2 regions of the Massilia genomosp. 1 genome follow, and region 1 is predicted to be linked to the other one. Evidence: predicted binding sites of a transcription regulator. Region 1 holds the regulator's gene; the other holds the start of a gene.
What was found. Region 1 encodes FNR, which switches genes on or off when oxygen is low (the NO sensors DNR and NnrR bind a similar motif). Its sites were predicted from a motif close to TTGATNNNNATCAA; they were not measured.
Positions count from the first base shown of each region.

Region 1 (4,209 bases):
CCTGCGGCGACAAGCAGGAACCGACCAAGCCCAAAGTGGCGACGGCGTCGTTGACCCGGTAGGCTTTTGCGCCCCGGCAAGCGCCGGACAGAGTAAACTACGCCCTTGTTCTTTCGCTGCAAGGTCGCTTCCCCATGTCTTTTGATTCCCTCGGTCTGATCGATCCCCTCGTGCGCACGCTGGACGCGCTCGGTTACCGCACGCCCACGCCAGTGCAGGCGCAAGCCATTCCCGCCGTGCTGGCCGGGCGCGACATGATGGCCGCCGCCCAGACCGGCACCGGCAAGACCGCCGGCTTCGCCCTGCCCCTGTTGCAGCGCCTGACCTTGCAGGGCCAGGTCGGCGCCAATGCGGTGCGCGTGCTGGTGCTGGTGCCGACGCGCGAACTGGCCGAGCAGGTGCATGAGAGTTTCCGCGCCTATGGGGCCGGCTTGCCGCTGCGCACCCACGTGGCCTACGGCGGCGTGAGCATCAATCCGCAGATGATGAAGCTGCGCAAGGGACTCGACGTGCTGGTGGCCACTCCCGGCCGCCTGCTCGACCTGTACCGCCAGAACGCGCTCAAGTTCGACCAGCTCGAAACCCTGGTGCTCGATGAAGCCGACCGCATGCTCGACCTGGGGTTTTCGCGCGAACTCGACGCCGTGTTCGCCGCCCTGCCGAAAAAACGCCAGACCCTGCTGTTTTCAGCCACGTTTTCGGACGAGATCCGCGCCCTGGCCGGCAAGCTGCTGAGCGACCCCTTGAGCATCGAGGTCAGCCCGCGCAACAGCACCGTCAAGCGCATCCGCCAGTGGGTCGTGCCGGTCGACAAAAAACGCAAGCCGGAACTGTTCTTGTACCTGCTTAAAAAGCACCGTTGGGGCCAGGTGCTGGTGTTCGTCAAGACGCGCAAGGGCGTGGACCAGCTGGTCGAGACCTTGCAGGCGCAGGGCGTCGCGGCCGATTCGATTCACGGCGACAAGCCGCAACCGGCGCGCCTGCGCGCGCTCGAGCGTTTCAAGGCCGGCGAAGCGAAGATCCTGGTGGCGACCGACGTGGCCGCGCGCGGGCTCGATATCGACGACTTGCCGCAGGTGGTCAATTTCGACCTGCCGATCGTGGCCGAAGACTACATCCATCGCACCGGCCGCACCGGCCGCGCGGGGGCCTCGGGCGAAGCGGTCTCGCTGGTCTGCGCGGATGAGGTGCAATTGCTCGCCGCCATCGAAATTCTGACGAAGCAAACCCTGGAACGCATCGAGGAGCCTGGTTTCTCGCCGGAACACAGGGTACCCCTCACCAACACCGCCGGCGAGGTGCTGAAAAAACCCAAGAAACCCAAGAAAGCCAAGATCAGCGGCGACGTGTCGACGGTCGACGTGCGTTTCCGCCCGCGCTGAGGCCGGCGCCGCACCATGCGCAGGGGTATGGATTGCCTTGTTAAGACATGCACAACGCAAATGCGCAAAATGCATGCCCGGCAGGGAAAACACGCATCTGTATCGGGCAAACAGCCCCATCTGTTCCGGTATTCGCCTGTGCGCCGGAGTCGCTGTGGGGTATCATACGGCTCAAGCCACAAACCGTCAGACCCTATGCCTCAGCCTCTCCCATTCGTTCCGGCAGCCATGCTGAACGTCGCCGCACTCAAGGCAAGCTGCGCAGGATGCAGCATGCATCAGCTGTGCCTACCAATGGGACTCGACAGCGAAGATATCACCCGGCTCGACAACATTATCGGCAAGCGCCGCCGCCTGTTGCGCGACGAACGCCTGTACCAGATGGACGAGCCGTTCCGCAACCTGTACGCGATCCGCTTCGGCCACTTCAAGACCTACCAGGTCAACGCCAACGGCGAGCAGCAGATTACCGGTTTCCAGATGGCCGGCGAACTGCTGGGGATGGACGCCATCAGCGGCGACCGCCACCATTGCGACGCGGTCGCGCTGGAAGACAGCGAAGTGTGCGAAATCCCGTTCGCGCGCCTGGAAGAATTGTTCGGCCAAGTGCCGACCCTGCTGCGCCATTTCCACCGCATCATGAGCCAGGAAATCACGCGCGAGCAAAATGTCATGCTATTGCTGGGAAATATGCGGGCGGAGCAGCGCTTTGCCGTATTCCTGGTCAACCTGTCGGCGCGTTACGCGGCGCGCGGTTACTCGGCCACCAGCTTCCAGCTGCGCATGTCGCGCGAAGATATCGGCAATTACCTGGGGCTGACCATCGAAAGCATCAGCCGCCTGCTGTCGCGCTTTAAAAAGCAGGGCTGGATCAGCGTCGACAAGCGCGAACTGAGCTTGCTCGACCCGGCCATGCTCAAGGCGCTGGCCGCCGGCACCGAGCAGTGCAGCCCGATGGCGTGAGCCGGCCGCGTTACGGGCCGGCGCCACCCTGCGCCGGTGCGCCTGATCCCTCCCGCAGCCAGGCGGCAAGCTCGGCTTCGAGGGTGGCGCTGCCGCTCACGGCCAGCAGCGCGCACTTTGGATGGCCCGTGAAACGCAGCATGACAACCGGCGCGCCCGAAATGGCCATAAACGCCCGCTCCCCGTGTGCCACCTTGAACCAGCCCGAATAGTAGCCGAAGGCGGCAATGCCGTTTCTTTTGGTCGACATCGCCAGGCTGCTCATATCGCCACTGCGCGTGATGACCGCCCCCTGGATGCAGGCGCGCTCGACCCTGAAGGTGTAGAAGGCATGCTTGATGACCAGTGCATCGGCTGTCAGCTCGACCGAGTGACGGATGAACATGCTTGTGCATACAAGCAGCCCCAGCAATGCCGATGCAATCAGCATGCCGCTGACAAAGCCGGTTTCCGTCGCCGTCGGGGTTGTTGTATGCGGGGTCAGGAAATAGAAGCCCGTGGTGAGCAGGAGCGGCACCGCGAACAGCATGCCGATCAAGAAAACTTGCTTGTTGGAAGTTGGAATATCGATGTTTATCATCCGGGTGTTCCATTCTGCCGTGGTTCGAGTTGTTGATTGGACACTAGCGCGACAGTATAGTTCAATGCCAGTGCGCTCAACGGCCTGTCAGGGGGCGTCGGGCACGAGCGGTGTCCACTCCTTGCCATCGAAGACCACGGCGCCATATCTGCCGGCGAACAGCATCACGCCATCTCCCACCGCCAGAACACGCGAACGGTGGCGCGCCTCCGGCGGGACGTCCGCGTCCGCCAGCTTGCCATTCCCGATGGTCCAGAGCCCGTCGTCGGAGTTACACCAGACCTTGTCCGCAAACCACACCATATCGTTGAAGGGCCGTGCCAGCGTCGTTTTTTGAATGAGCTTCCACAAATTCTCGCGCCCGCGCAAAATGCCCCCGCCTTGCAAACCGATGTAGACATAGCCGTCGCCGGCGCAGCAGATCGCCTGGATATGCTGATCGACCCGTACGCGGCACTGGTGCCAGCGCACGCCGTCGAAGCGCCAGACGTCGCCCTTGCCTCCCGCACAGTAGATGTCCCGGGCGCTGAAGCCATCGATGACGTCGAAGCCCTCATCATTCGAGCCGTGAGCGTCTCGCTCCGGTTCCGGCAGCGTGTCCCGGCCTGCCAGGCTTTCCCAGACACCGCACGCGGTCCTGCGGCACACCGCGCGCCAGGGACCCGCTGCGTAGACCAGTCCGTCGATGGTGGCGAGCGCGTTTACGGAGGTAACGAGCGCAGCGGTAGCGCTACCCATCGGGATTGCCGCTTCCATGCCGCGTTGACCGCTGCCGAGGACGGCGACGCCGCCACGCGCGCCGACCATGACCGCCTGCTCCAGCGGCTGGCGCGCAACGGCCAGAAAAGGCCAAGCGAATCCCGTGTATTCCTTGTAATCGATTTCTCCGGTATCGGTGAAGACATTCACCATCCGCTTGTTCGGTTCTTCCACGGCAAAGTCGTCCACTGCTTCGATACAAGCAAACGAAAAGGCATGCTTGCTGCGCACCGCACAGTCGTGCAGATAGAAATCGCCGAAGGCGGCGTCCCAGTTTTTCTCGCTGATCATCCTTGCCGTCCCGGTTGCGTCCAGGCGAGCATGATAGCCGAGCCACGGGCGAGCTGTCAGGACGGTGCCGTTGCTAGAACGGCGGATGCGGATCGTCCGGCACCACCACCAGATAATAGGTCAGCATGCTGGCCAGCGCGCAAAAAATCCAGAAGAAGAAAAAGCCGATCGTGTACACCGCCATCGGCGTCAAGGCCAATTGCCCCATGTGCAGTTCTTCGCGCGGATCGAACA
Region 1 covers NZ_WHJF01000090.1:12,012-16,220, reverse strand. Annotated here, with positions in the region: gene F1735_RS37505 (hypothetical protein) at 1-62, shown strand, start outside; gene F1735_RS25580 (DEAD/DEAH box helicase) at 135-1,382, shown strand; gene fnr (fumarate/nitrate reduction transcriptional regulator Fnr) at 1,578-2,345, shown strand; gene F1735_RS25570 (hypothetical protein) at 2,356-2,883, opposite strand; gene F1735_RS36800 (hypothetical protein) at 3,013-3,975, opposite strand; gene F1735_RS25560 (hypothetical protein) at 4,049-4,209, opposite strand, start outside.

Region 2 (4,209 bases), on a different contig from region 1:
TGGCGAACGCGGTGACCTGCAGAGAGCTGCTGATCGGTTGATTATTCGGGAAATTGGTCGGCAAGCTGATGGCGCCGGGTAATTTAGCGACAAAACTTTTGAGGTCGGCGTAGGTGACCGTCAGCGGATTGTCGACCGACACCGGCAGCGAGTAGATACCGTTGGGCAGCTCCCTGAGCGTGAGCGAGGTGCTGCCGATCGTCACCGTGATGGCGAAACCAATATTCCACCACACTTGCAGGCCCCATGCGCTCGGCGTAGTCGGCGCGGTCGCGTTGGCCTGCACCTGGGCCTGGAAATTCTCGCTGTAGTTCTTCGCCGCATCGGCCGAGGGGAAGGTCAGCGGCACACTGTAGTTATTGCCGGCAGCGCTGACGGGAAAGCCGCCGGCAGGCTGGTTGGGCGCCGGCACCGGGGTGGCGGACGGGTTGGCCCGAGAGACGAACTGGATCAGGAAGGCGCCGTTGCCGTCCGTGATCGGGCCGTCCCAGGTGACGTTCAGGATGGCGGAATTGGCGCCGTCGATGGCGCTGCTGATGCCGGTTGGCGTGCTTGCTTGTGTCATGAGAATCTCCTTGAGTGTGGGGCGACGCGGGCGGCGGAACGAGTACCGCTACAAGCTGCTTGAGCAAGCGGCGTGCCAACACAGGCCGGGGCCGCTTGCGGGGCGCGGACGGTCCGCAAGCGCTTGCGGCGACGCGCATTACGCGTCAAGCCAAGGTGCTTCACATGTCAACCCGCGACACAGCCGGACGCTTCACACACACATGGGAAGGTTGCACTTGCCATCTCGCGGCGGGGCAGCGCCGACGACTGGAACATGGCGCCCCGACAAGGTCAACCAGGGCAAGGCGCGCGTCATCAACGCATGCGTTGCACATGCGCCGTCGAATGCTCAGCCAACCGGCTGGCGCCCTTCACGCCACCAGCGGCGCACCAGGGCCTTGGCCTGATGACGGCGCTGCTGCGGCCAGCCATTGTTATTGCCGCTCCCGATCAGCAAGTCGACCAGTTCCTGATCCAGGGGCAGCCCCTGTTCGATCCAGGACACAGCCAGCGGGGGCCGGTAATCGGTATCCCACCTCAGGCCCGCGAGCACCACCTCGCGCACGGCGCTGATCCGCGTTGCATGGCGCGCATCGCCAACACGCGACCATGCGCGCCCAACACACCGGTCCGCTGCCCGCGCTACTTGGATAGCGTCAGTCTCCTCCTCTCCGCAGCGTGATCGCGCCGCCCCTCACGGCGGCGCGATTTTCTTTTGGGACAGATCTTGTCCCGGTCAAATTTCCGCGCGCCAGTATTGATTTTTAGCCAGCCGAAGCGCTTGACATCCCGGCCTTGAATTTTTGACAGCCATCAAAGCCAGCGGGGTCTCGCTCGATAAACTCGACTCTCATCAGCACCGCCGTGGCCGATTTTTCTGGCGACAACACAAGAACAACAAACCGCGAGGTCGTATGCCCGAGACCACCAAGCTACTTGCCCTGTGCGCGCTGTCGCTCGGCTGCATGCTCGGCGCGACAGCCGGGCAAGCTGCGCCGCAAGACGCAAGGGACACGCTGGACCAGGGCCGGCCCGCCCTCGCCTCCGACACCGACAGCGGCGTTGTCACCAGCCAGTCGATCACCGTCGGCGGCCATGATTTCTGCCAGTATTTCATGGCCGCGTGGCGCGAAAAAGAAGGCAGTGAACGCTTCACCCTCGCCATCGTCGAACGCCCGTCGGCACGGCGCGGCAGCGAAGTGCGCATCGACTTCGCCCAGCGGCGCGTGTTCGAAACGCGCCTGCCGGCCGCCCGCGCGGCCATCAAATCGCTCAGCGAAGAGGCCGCCGAACGAACCTGGCAAGCGGTGCTGGAAGCCGACGCCGAGCGCAAGAGCACCCACGACGCCGACCTGGCGCCCGACGAATTCTGACGCTGTCTCCACCGACTCAATCTATGTAAGGAAATCAACCATGCCATGCCCTTCCATTTTTCGCGCAGCCACGCTGTGCCTCGCCGTACTGGCGGGCAGTGCCAGCGCGACCGAACTCGTGTACCAAGCAGTGAACCCCTCGTTTGGCGGCTACCCCGCCAACGGCGCCAACCTGCTGGCCGCCGCAACCGCAACGAGCAAGCACAAGGAAAGCTCGGGCCTGGGCGGTTCTTCTATCTTCGACCAGTCGCCGCTCGCACAGTTCAATCAAACGCTCGAACGCACTGTGCTGAGTCAACTCGCCTCCGCGGCCACCTCCAAATTGCTGGGGCAGGATGGCAAGCTGGTGCCGGGAACTTTTTCCACCGCCAACTTCACCATCACCGTCATCGACCTCGGCGGTGGCATGTTGCGCATCACCACGACCGACAGGTCCACGGGCGCCACCACCACCTTCGAGGTGGCGCAATGAACCCCCGGCGCTGGGCGATCGCCGTCGCGGCCGGAGCGAGCCTGCTGGCCGGTTGCACATTCCGCCATCCGCCATCAGCCGTGACGGCCGGGGCGCAACTGGCGCCCGCCACGCCGGTCACGCGCGACCTGCTGAACCTGCCCGCCCCGAAAGGCAAGGTCGCCGTCGCCGTGTATGGCATCCGCGACCAGACCGGACAGTACAAGCCGTCCCCGGACAGCTCGTTCTCCACCGCCGTGACGCAGGGCGCGTCGTCGATGCTGGTCAAGGCGCTCAAGGAATCGGGCTGGTTCATTCCGGTCGAGCGCGAGAACCTGCAAAACCTGCTTACCGAACGCAAGATCGTGCGCGCGCTGGAAATGCCGCAACCGGCCGACGCGGCGCCGGTGCAGATTGCGCCGCTGCTGGCCGCGTCGCTGCTGATCGAAGGCGGCATTGTTGCCTACGAAAGCAATGTACGCACCGGCGGCGCGGGCGCACGTTTCCTGGGCATTGGCATGAGCACGCAATACCGGGTCGACCAGGTCACGGTGAACCTGCGCAGCATCGATATTCGCGGTGGGCAAGTCTTGCAGAGCGTGTCGACCACAAAAACCATCTACTCCTATGAGATCCATCCGAGCGTCTTCAAGTTCGTGAATGTGAAAAATTTACTGGAGCTGGAAGGCGGGATGACGCGCAACGAGCCGACCCAGCTGTGCGTCAGCGAAGCGCTCGAAGCCGGCGTCGCCCACCTGATCGTCGAGGGCCTGCGCGAAGGCAGCTGGGCGCTGCAGGACGAGTCGCAGTGGAGCAATCCGGTGCTGCAACGTTACCTCGCCGAACGCGCGCCTTTTGCGCCGGCGACCCAGGCCGCCAGCGGCGCGGGAGCGCAGCCATGACAGCGCGGATGACAAGGCGGCTGCGCGCCGCCCTGGCCCTGGCCAGCCTGTGCGCGGCCGGCCTGGCGCGCGCGGGCGACCTGGCGCCGTCCGAACTGGCCGGCGCGGCGCCGCCAGCGCATGCCCTGGCGCTGCGCCAGCAAGGCACCGGCAATAGCGCCACCATCGAGCAGGCCGGGCGGCAGCACGTTTTCGAGGGGGTCCAGGCCGGGGCCGCCCAGCGGATCACGCTGGCGCAGCGCGGCGCGTTGCAGCGCGCCACCCTGCGCCAGGAAGGCAGCGCCAACACCCTGGACTTGCTGCAAAGCGGAGAGGGCAACCACGCCAGCGTCGGCCAGGCGGGGCAGGACAACCAGGCCAGCATCGTGCAGGAGGGCGTCGGCCACCGCGCCGATGTCGACCAGCTCGGCAGCCTGAACACGGCGCGCATCGCGCAATACGGGCGCGAAGGCAACGCGCGGATAAGCCAATCGGGCAGCGGAAAAACTGCCACGCTGATTCAGCACCAGGGGCGCTGAACGCCTCTTGCACCGCCCCTTTCCTCTCCGGGAGCATCTCCATGAAAACCTTTTTCGCGGCGCTCGCCGCCAGCACCAGCCTGTTTTTTCCGGCCCATCCGGCCCATGCCGAGCGCAGCGCCGTCGCCACCCAGAGCGGCAACGCCAATTCCAGCCTGATCCGGCAGGATGCGGAAACGTTCACCAACGCCGGCGTACACCAGCGCGGCAGTGCGAACAGCGGCGCGCTGATGCAGGATGTGGTGTATTACAGCGTGGCGCGGCTCGAGCAGGACGGCATCGCAAACAGCGCGCGGCTCGCGCAAAGCCATACCGGCCATATCCATGTGAGCGCCCTGCAAAGCGGCAGCGCCAACCAGGCCGACATAACTCAGCGGGAAGGTTGCCATTACTCCAGCGCACGCCTGACGCAAATCGGC
Region 2 covers NZ_WHJF01000024.1:38,186-42,394, reverse strand. Annotated here, with positions in the region: gene F1735_RS11555 (hypothetical protein) at 1-565, opposite strand, end outside; gene F1735_RS11550 (hypothetical protein) at 896-1,111, opposite strand; gene F1735_RS11545 (CsgE family curli-type amyloid fiber assembly protein) at 1,461-1,919, shown strand; gene F1735_RS11540 (curli assembly protein CsgF) at 1,960-2,391, shown strand; gene F1735_RS11535 (CsgG/HfaB family protein) at 2,388-3,272, shown strand; gene F1735_RS11530 (curli fiber surface-exposed nucleator CsgB) at 3,269-3,790, shown strand; gene F1735_RS11525 (hypothetical protein) at 3,832-4,209, shown strand, end outside.
Region 2: a site for FNR is predicted at 1,350-1,363, ahead of F1735_RS11545 (CsgE family curli-type amyloid fiber assembly protein). Genes of this name have one in related genera too.